One region of the Mycobacterium sp. NTMscope_Eco_3 genome, then DNA from elsewhere that is predicted to be linked to it. Evidence: riboswitches for the same ligand, from Rfam matches in the RefSeq annotation. Region 1 holds a riboswitch; each other region holds the start of a gene.
What was found. A riboswitch is a leader RNA that binds a small molecule or an ion and turns the genes downstream of it on or off. The one in region 1 is predicted to bind magnesium.

Region 1 (3,226 bases):
GGGTCGTAGGGCCGCAGTCCCGGCGTGAATTGCTCAGGGCCGTAAGCGATTGACTTATCAAGGGAGAACTCTTAGCGTCGGGCAATGAGAACCAGGGTCGCCGAGATGCTCGGTGTCGAATTCCCGATCTGCGCCTTCAGCCATTGCCGCGACGTGGTGGCCGCGGTGACCAATGCGGGAGGGTTCGGCGTCCTGGGTGCCACCGCGCACAGCCCGGCGCGGCTGCGCAGCGAGCTGACGTGGATCGAGGAGCAGACCGGCGGCAAGCCCTACGGGGTCGACCTGCTGCTGCCACCAAAGTACGTCGGCGCCGAGCAGGGCGGGATCGACGCCGCCCAGACCCGGACCCTCCTGCCCGACGAGCACCGCGCGTTCGTCGACGACCTGCTGGCCCGCTACGGCGTGACGGCGCCCGCCGGGGAAGCCCGCGCGTCCGCGGGCGGTTTGAACATCTCGCCCAAGAGCTACCAGCCGCTGCTCGACGTGGCCTTCGCGCACAACATCCGGCTGATCGCCAGCGCGCTCGGCCCGCCCCCGGCGGACCTCGTCGAACGCGCCCACGACCAGGACGTGCTGGTGGCCGCGTTGGCCGGCACCACCCGCCACGCGCAGCGGCACGCCGCCGCCGGCGTCGACCTGATCGTCGCGCAGGGCACCGAGGCCGGCGGCCACACCGGCGAGGTGGCGACCATGGTGCTGGTGCCGGAGGTCGTCGACGCCGTCGCGCCGGTGCCCGTGCTCGCCGCCGGCGGGATCGCCCGCGGCCGCCAGATTGCGGCGGCGCTGGCTTTGGGCGCCGAGGGCGTGTGGTGCGGGTCGGTCTGGCTGACCACCGAGGAGGCCGAGACGGTGCCCGTGGTCAAGGAGAAGTTCCTGGCCGCCACGTCCTCGGACACGGTGCGGTCGCGCTCGATGACCGGCAAGCCGGCGCGGATGCTGCGCACCGCCTGGACCGAGGAGTGGGACCGCCCGGAGAACCCGGACCCGCTGGGCATGCCGTTGCAGACCGCGCTGATCACCGAGCCGCAGGTGCGCATCAACTCCGCGGCCGCCCACGACGGCGCCAAGGCGCGTGAGCTGGCGACTTACTTCGTCGGGCAGGTGGTGGGCTCGCTCGATCGGGTCCGCCCGACGCGCTCGGTGGTACTCGACATGGTCGACGAGTTCATCGACACGATCGGCCGGCTCGACGGCCTGGTCGAGAAGTGACCCGGCCGGTCGGTAACGAATCGCGGACACGCTATCCAGGGATTTGACCGCGTCAGACCGCTCGTGCATTATCGGTCGGGTAAGCACCTCGTTAGGTGAGGCGTCTACACGAATACAGGCCACTGACCCCGAACGTCGAAAGACGCCCCGGGTCAGGACAGCTCCTCCCGGCTTAAGGGTTGAGCCCAGGTGGCTTCCGGTTTGGATTGTTTTCCAGCCAGGACACGTCGTGTGGTGCCGAAGCTCTGACGAGAGGGGTGCGGATCTCCGGCGGTCGTCGGATTCTGCTCCTTTTGCTGCGCCTAGATCGCATGCGACCCCGCATGCGTCGCGACCGCGAGGAGGTGAGGGACACATGAGTTCTAGCGATAGTCCGGATCGAAGTCCGAACCCTGTTTCGTCCCGATCCGTTCTCCGGCGCGACCTTCTCGGCTGAGTCGTCGCACACGCTAAGTGCTTATCCGCCAAGCGTTCTGAGATCGGAACCGACCCGGGACGGGACACGTCAGTCCTTTTTGGTCCCCGTTGGCATTCTCCTCTAGGAGTCGATCATGACCGCAGCTCTCTACGACGAAGTCGTCACCGTCGCGCCCGCCCGCACCCTGACGGTGGTTCCCGACGTCACCGAAATCCAGGTTCCCGAGCCCGTGGAAGAGCCGCGCCGCAGCGATTACCCGCTCTTCGGCCCGGGCGGCGACCCGCTGGTCAACGGGGCCTGCCGGTTGCTGAGCATTCCGCTGCGGCACGTGTACGCGGCGCTGTGGCGGGTGGGTGTGCTCGAGGTTCGGGCCTGACAGTCCGACCGCGAGACTGTAATTGCCGACGGGTTCACTCGGCGTTTGCGTCGGCAGTTGCAGTCTCGCGATAAGATTTACTGGCGTCGATCCGGCCATCACCGGGGAGCCTTCGGAAGAACAGCCGACCGGCTCAGTAGAACCGAACGGGCAGGCCCGTCACAGCCTTTTCAATGAGCGGCCGCGCGAAAGCGCGGCAAGCGGGGTGGTACCGCGGCGCTCGCGCAGCCAGCGCGTCGTCGTCCCCAGGCCTGGAGACTGGCACAGGAGACGACGTTTGACCGAGCACACATACCCGAAGCCGGCCGGCGGGGCGCCCGACTTCCCGGCCCTCGAGCTCGAGGTGCTGGACTACTGGGCCCGCGACGACACCTTCCGCGCCAGCATCGCCCGCCGCGACGGCGCCGAAGAATATGTGTTCTACGACGGGCCGCCGTTCGCCAACGGCCTGCCGCATTACGGGCACCTGCTCACCGGTTACGTCAAGGACATCGTCCCGCGATACCGCACCATGAGCGGCTACAAGGTGGAGCGCCGGTTCGGCTGGGACACCCACGGCCTGCCGGCCGAACTCGAGGTCGAGCGCCAGTTGGGCATCACCGACAAGTCCCAGATCGATGACATGGGCATCGCCGCCTTCAACGACGCCTGCCGCGCCTCGGTGCTGCGCTACACCGACGAGTGGCGGGCCTACGTCACCCGCCAGGCGCGCTGGGTCGATTTCGACAACGACTACAAGACGCTGGACCTGCCGTATATGGAGTCGGTGATCTGGGCGTTCAAACAGCTCTGGGACAAAGGCCTGGCCTACGAGGGCTACCGGGTGTTGCCCTATTGCTGGCGCGACGAAACCCCACTGTCCAACCACGAATTGCGGATGGACGACGACGTCTACCAGAGCCGGCAGGACCCCGCGCTCACCGTCGGCTTCCGGGTGGTGGGCGGCGACCTGGACGGGGCTTTCTTGTTGGTCTGGACGACCACGCCGTGGACCCTGCCGTCCAACCTCGCCGTCGCGGTCAATCCCGACGTGACCTACGTCGAGGTGCGTTCCGAGGGCAGGCGTTTCGTGCTGGCCGAGGCGCGGCTGGCCGCCTACGCGAAGGAGCTCGGCGAAGAGCCCGAGGTGCTCGGCACCTACCGGGGTGCGCACCTGCTGGGCACGCGGTACCTGCCGCCGTTCCCGTATTTCTCTGACACCCCCAACGCATTTCAGGTCCTGC
Region 2 (3,226 bases), 2.1 Mb from region 1:
CCGGCGGCGACGGCGCCCGCGTCGGTGAAGTGGCCGGCATCGGCGGTGCCCGCCAATCCGAACGCCGTCACCGCCATCAGCGCCGTCGCCCCGACCATGACCACGACGATCCCGATCACCAAATCGGCTCGCCCGTAAGGGATCCAGCGCGCGGTGATGCGCTTGTCGACCACGTTGGACTGCTGGAAGAACAGCTGCCACGGCGCGACGGTCGTTCCCACGATCGCGACCACCAGCAGCAGCACGGTCGAGTTCAGCCCACCGGGGAATTGCGGAATCAGGCCGGCCGCAGTCGCTTTCGGGGCCGGGTGCGCCAGCAGCACCATCGGGATGATCAGCACGTTGACGGCGATCAGCAGGAACATCAACCGCTCCCAGCGGCGAAACGACCCCCCGGCCACGACGGCGAACAGCAGCACCGCGGCGGCCGGGACGGCGACGAACTTCGGGCAGCCCAGGAAACCGAGAGCCAGTGACACACCGATGAATTCGGTGACGATTGTCAGGGCGTTCAAGACCAACAGGTCACCGACGCTGAAGGCGCCCCAGAACTTTCCGAACCGTTCGAAGATCAAGCGCGCGTGACCCACCCGGGCGACGGCGCCCAGCCGCAGCACCATTTCCTGGTTCACGTACAGCACCGGAATCATCAGTGCCAGCGTCCACAGCAGGCCCATCCCGTAGTCCTGGCCGGCCTGGGCGTAGGTCGCGACGCCACCGGCGTCGTTGTCGCCGACCATCACGATCAGGCCGGGACCGCTGATGACCGCCAGTGTCTTCAGCCGCCGCCAGCGGCCGTTCGTGGTGCCCCCGGTGCCGTCGCGCCCGATGCGGCCGAACGCGCCGACGATGTCGCCGACGTGCGCGGTGTCCAGCACCGTCGGCCCCTGCTCCTCGGCGTGCGGGGTCTCCACCGCGGCGGCCGAACGGCCGAAAATAAGGCTGCGGCGGCCGCCGCGGGTGTGGATCGAAGTCATCTGATCCTCGCTGTACGAATCGTTCTCACCTCGCGGTGAGGAATGCGGATGCGCCCGATGCGGGGAACGGATCACCAGTGGTTGTCGGGGCGGCCCGACACGTGTCCGCCCAGCGAGGCGGTGACCACGGCGATCGGCATCCGCGAAACGTACAGGTTGGCCCGCTCCTGGGGGGTCAGGTTGGCCCGCAGGTGCAACTTGTCGGCCAGCAACCGGCCCGCGCGCAGCATCGACCGGCCGCGTCCCCTGGGGGCGGCGGAAAAACGGTGCGTAACAACAAAAGCCATGATCTTCTCCTGCCAGAGGTCCGATCGGCGTCGACACCGTCCGTGGAACGTGTCAGCCGCGCAGGACCGGAAGGAAGGTCAGGCGGCGGAAGGAATGCCGGAGCCGGATCGGGACAAAACGAATTTTGGATGCGGACTATCGCCGGGACTCATCTCGCCCTCACCTCCTCACGGCCGGGACACACGCGGGTGTCATCACATTCACCTGAACGAGAGAGGCACGAATGACCGACGGCACCAACGCCGCCGGTCGCACCCCTCTCGTCGGAGCTTCGGCACTGCACGGCGTATCCGGACGGAGCCGATGGTCGTCCAGAAGCCACTTGGGCTCAACCCTTGGGTCCGGGAAGAGCTGTCCTGACCCGGGGCGTCTCTCGACGTTCGGGGTCAGTGGCCTGTATCCATGCAGACGCCTCACCTACCGAGGTGCTTGCGGAGTCCATAGTGGCACCGCGGCCCGGGCTCGTCAAACTCATTTGCGCTGAGCGTGGCGCCGCCGTCGCGCCCCCAGCGCCCACCCGGGCTGCCTCGGTTCGATTGCCCGCTCCTCACTCGCGCCGTTCCGGCGCTCACCGTCGCCGCCCTCGGTTCGATCGCCCGCTCCTCACTCGCGCCGTTCCGGCGCTCACCGTCGCCGGGCCCGGTTCGATCGCCCGCTCCTCACTCGCGCCGTTCCGGCGCTCACCGTCGCCGGGCTACGCTCGGCGACATGACCACAACCCTGCAGGATCCGCGGGTCGCATCGGCGCTCGACCGCATGTACGCCGAGTCGAAGAACCAGATGTCGCTCTTGCGCGAGCGGCGTGGCACCTTCGATCAGCCGATGACCGCCCAGGAGCGCGCCGACGCGATGAGCGAGTTCTACATCCCGGTGACGCCCGAAGCCGGCCGGCTGCTGTATTCGCTGGTCCGCGCCACCCGCCCGGCGACCGTCGTCGAATTCGGGATGTCGTTCGGGATTTCCGCCGTTCACCTGGCCGCCGCGGTGCGTGACAACGGGAGCGGCCGGGTGGTGACCACCGAGCTCAGCGCCACCAAGATCGCCGCCGCGAAGCAGACCTTCGCCGAGACGGGCTTGGACGATGTGATCACGATCCTGGAGGGCGACGCCTTGAGCACGCTGGAAAGCCTGGACGGGGCGATCGATTTTCTGCTGCTCGACGGTTGGAAAGACTTGTACCTGCCCGTGATCGAGCTGCTCGAGCCCCGCCTGTCCACGGGTGCGTTGGTCATCGCCGACAACGCCAGCTCGGCCGACATGGCCCCGTATCTCGACCGGGTGCGCGACCAGGACAACGGCTACGTCAGCTTCAACTTCCAGGTTCGCGACAGCGACAGCATGGAGATCAGCTGCCGCACAGGCACTTAGGAGAATTGCCTGCGCGGCGCTACCGCAGCGATTCCTCGAGCCACGGCGTCAGCCACTTCACCCCTTCCGGGGTCAGGTGCACACCGTCGCTGCGCACCTTGATGCCGTCGACCTTGGCGGTGTAGACGCCGTCGGGGCACAGCTTCTTGTTCAGGTCGAGGATCGCGACGTTCGGGTGATGGCTGACGGTCTTGCGCAACATGGTGTTCCACAGGTTGACCCGGTCCGGCTGGTCCTCGGGATACAGCCGGCCGTCCGGCTTCTCACCGCCGCGGCTGTACGGCACGGTCGCGACCACCACCCGCACACCGGTGGAACCGGCGATAGTCAGCGCCCGCTCGAGTTCGCCGTTGAGGTAGGCGTCGAAGGTCGGGTCGCCGATGTGGGTCCACTGGCCCTCGTTGACGCGATCCACGGTTTCCCAGCGGCCGATGATCAGCAGCGCGACATCGGGCTGGTCCTGGCTGACCTGCCTCGCCCATCGAATCGGCCAGCCGTCGCACTCGGATCGCTGCTCCAGCGTCTGACCCACATACCGGTACGGCGTGCCGCGCACCAGGCTGCACCCGATGACGGTGTGGTCGAGGAAGGCG
Region 3 (3,226 bases), 290 kb from region 1:
CCGTCGGCGCGGGCCCTGTGGGACACCGTCATTACCGAGGTGCTGGCCGGCTACTACGAACCCGACGAGCACGGCCGGCGCAAACCGGAGTCCTTGTACGGGGCCACGAAAATGTGGGCTCACTTGCAACGCCAGGGCATCACCGTGGCCCGCTGCACCGTGGAACGACTGATGCGCGTCAACGGCTGGCGCGGGGTCACCCGGCGCAAAAAGGTCCGCACCACCGTGGCCGACCCGGCCGCGACCCGGGCGGCGGATCTGGTCAAACGCCAGTTCCGGGTGCGCGCCCCCAACGTGCTGCTCGTCGCGGATTTCACCTACGTGCGCCTGGCCACCGGGGTGTTCGTCTACACCGCGTTCGCCATTGATGCCTACGCCGGGCGGATCGTGGGCTGGACCTGCTCGGCAAGCAAGGAAGACCGGTTCGTGCGTCAGGCGATCAGGCATGCGGCGCAACTGCGGTTCAATGAAGGCAATCCATTGATGGGCAACACTATTCACCATTCGGACGCAGGGTCGCAATATACGTCGGTGCGGTTCGGGGAAACCTTGACCCTGTCCGGGCTGGTGGCCTCAATCGGCACTGTCGGGGACGCCTTCGACAACGCTCTGGCCGAAACAACGATAGGGCTGTACAAGACCGAAGCCGTCCGGGCGGATTCGCCCTTCCGGCGCGGCCCCCTGCAGCGCCTGACCGACGTGGAACTGCTCACCGCCGACTGGGTGCACTGGTACAACACCAGCCGGCTCATGCACCGCCTGGGCCGCATCCCACCGACCGAGTACGAGACGATCTACTACGCTACGAACACAGCCCAATCAGAGGCTGCACACCCATAACCGCGTGTGCATCGAACTCGGGGCGGTTCAATTCGTACTTCTCGCCTTCGGGCGCCACACGGCAATAGATGGCCGACGATATGGCGCGGTCATAGCGGCGCCCCCGGTGTCGCCATCAATGTCCAGTGCGCCGAACCGCCGCAAGATCCTCACCAGCTCACCCAGCATCGGCGCCAGCCACATGCCAGCCGGCATGTCCAGCACGGCCTAGTAAAGGCCCGGTGCAAACGCTGGCGTTCACCCACCGTCAATCCCATCGTCTGGGCCTGCTGCGCCGCACCGGTTTCGCCGCTTCAACACGCCACTTCGCGGGCAGCATTTCTCTTTGGGACAACGAAGGGGGCAGGCGGGCATTGTTGGTGAGTCAACGCGCCGGGTTGACTGGTGCCGCCTTGAGTGCCAAGATAACGTTCGCATAAACCTCGGTAGGTGAGGCGTCTGCACGGACATAGGCCACTGACCTCGAACGTCGAGAGACGCCCCGGGTCAGGACAGCTCTTCCCGGCTTAAGGGTTGAGCCCAAGTGGCTTCCGGCTCAGCCGGATACGCCGTGTGGTGCCAAAGCTGTGACGAGAGGGGTGCCGCGCCCGGCTGAATCGCCGGGTTGCCTCATCCCCGGTGTGCGACTGTTGGCACCCCCGTGTGCCCTGGCCGTGAGGAGGTGAGAGCGAGATGAGTCGCGGTGATAGTCCCTATCCGAGTCCGATGAGCATTTCGTTCGGATCCGGCCCCGGCACCATTTCCACTATCTGAATCGGCTTGCGCCGCTTCGGTTCGCACTCGCCCGCGTCCCGCTTCGTGGACGTGCGTCTTTTTGGCGTGCTCTGACACGACCACAGCCGCAGCTTCAGTCTGCATTCCCCTTGAGGAGAAGTCCGATGTCTTTTGTGACCGCACAGCCAGAAATACTGGCGACGACAGCCAATGATTTGCGCAATATCGGCTCAGGGCTCGCCGCCCAGAACGCGGCCGCATCTACGCCTACGACAGGCGTGATTCCTGCAGCGGCCGACGAGGTTTCGGCGCTGACCGCGACCCAGTTCGTTGCGCACGCGCAGCTGTATCAAGCGGTGAGCGCACAAGCCGCAGCAGTTTGTGACCTGTTCGTGCGGACCTTAGCGGCCAGTGCCGTTTCGTACGCCGCCACCGAGGCCCTCAACACAATCGCGGCCGGCTAAAGGAAGTGTGTCCAATGACTGTCATGATCGATTTCGGCGCGTTGCCGCCGGAAATCAATTCCGCAAGAATGTATTCCGGCGCGGGCTCAGCGCCGATGCTTAGCGCCGCCGCGGCCTGGGACACGCTGGCCGCTGAATTGCGTTCGGCGGCAACCTCCTACAGCTCGACGATCTCGAGATTGAGCAGCGAAGGCTGGCGCGGCCCGGCGTCGATATCGATGGCGGCCGCCGCAGCACCTCTCGTCGCCTGGATGAACACGACTGGGATGCAGGCTGAACAAACCGCTACCCAGGCCACCGCAGCCGCGGGTGCCTATGAGACCGCGTACTCGATGACGGTGCCCCCACCGGTAATCGCGGCCAACCGTAGCCTTTTGAGCGCGTTGGTCGCCACCAACGTCTTGGGGCAGAACACGCCGGCGATCGCGACCACCGAGGCGCACTACGGCGAAATGTGGGCCCAGGACGCTGCCGCAATGTACGGCTACGCCGCCGCTTCGGCGGCCGCCTCGACGGTGACGCCATTCACCGCGCCACAACAGACAACCAATGCGGCGGGGCTGGACGGGCAGGCCGCGACGGTCAGCCAGGCCACTGCTACGTCGGCAGGCACGAGCACGCAGACGGCACTGTCACAGCTGACCTCCACGGTACCCACAAAGTTGCAGAGCCTCGCTTCACCCGCGTCGTCTTCGTCGTCGACGTCGGGACTTTCGGAAATCCTCGGCCAACTGACTGGCTCTGGTGGGTCTGGGAATTCACAGCTCAACGACTTCTGGAACCAGTGGGGGCCCAACGCGAACATCTGGAACACCATCTTCTCGTCCGGGTTTTACACGCCCAGTAACACATTGGGTGCCTTCACGAGTTTGTTGGGCGCCGGCGCAGCCGGGGGCGCCGCGGGAAACGCCATCGGAGAAGCTGTCACAACCGGCCCCCTCGGAGGCCTATTGGGTCTGACGAGCCTGGGACCCGGCGGCGCCGCATCCGCGGCCCTTGGACGGGCCGCGTCGATCGGCCCGCTATCGGTGCCCGCGAGCTGGACCGCCCTAACCCCACCCCCTAGCTCTCTTGCCTCAGGGCTGGGCGGCACGCCCCTCACCGCGGCTCCGGCAGGTGTGATGCCCATGATGCCCGGCATGCCGATGGCGAACACGGCCGGAAGCCACATAGGCAGTGCTCCCAAATACGGGCTCCGGCTCACCGTA

Region 2: it holds a riboswitch for magnesium, as region 1 does, so the genes downstream of both, AC0KTM_RS24210 (hypothetical protein) here and AC0KTM_RS14235 (Rv1535 family protein) in region 1, are expected to answer to the same signal.
Region 3: it holds a riboswitch for magnesium, as region 1 does, so the genes downstream of both, AC0KTM_RS15355 (PE family protein) here and AC0KTM_RS14235 (Rv1535 family protein) in region 1, are expected to answer to the same signal.

The regions. Positions count from the first base shown of each region.
Region 1 covers NZ_CDRJYZ010000001.1:3,115,652-3,118,877, reverse strand. The annotation lists gene AC0KTM_RS14245 (carboxymuconolactone decarboxylase family protein) at 1-9, shown strand, start outside; gene AC0KTM_RS14240 (NAD(P)H-dependent flavin oxidoreductase) at 85-1,209, shown strand; M-box (ykoK) riboswitch at 1,290-1,473, shown strand; gene AC0KTM_RS14235 (Rv1535 family protein) at 1,761-2,003, shown strand; gene ileS (isoleucine--tRNA ligase) at 2,281-3,226, shown strand, end outside.
Region 2 covers NZ_CDRJYZ010000001.1:5,205,913-5,209,138, forward strand. The annotation lists gene AC0KTM_RS24205 (NRAMP family divalent metal transporter) at 1-977, opposite strand, end outside; gene AC0KTM_RS24210 (hypothetical protein) at 1,049-1,264, opposite strand; M-box (ykoK) riboswitch at 1,514-1,697, opposite strand; gene AC0KTM_RS24215 (O-methyltransferase) at 1,974-2,633, shown strand; gene AC0KTM_RS24220 (acyltransferase family protein) at 2,653-3,226, opposite strand, start outside.
Region 3 covers NZ_CDRJYZ010000001.1:3,404,591-3,407,816, forward strand. The annotation lists one part of gene AC0KTM_RS15345 (IS3 family transposase) at 1-840, shown strand, start outside; gene AC0KTM_RS15350 (hypothetical protein) at 1,062-1,259, shown strand; M-box (ykoK) riboswitch at 1,255-1,425, shown strand; gene AC0KTM_RS15355 (PE family protein) at 1,719-2,018, shown strand; gene AC0KTM_RS15360 (PPE family protein) at 2,033-3,226, shown strand, end outside.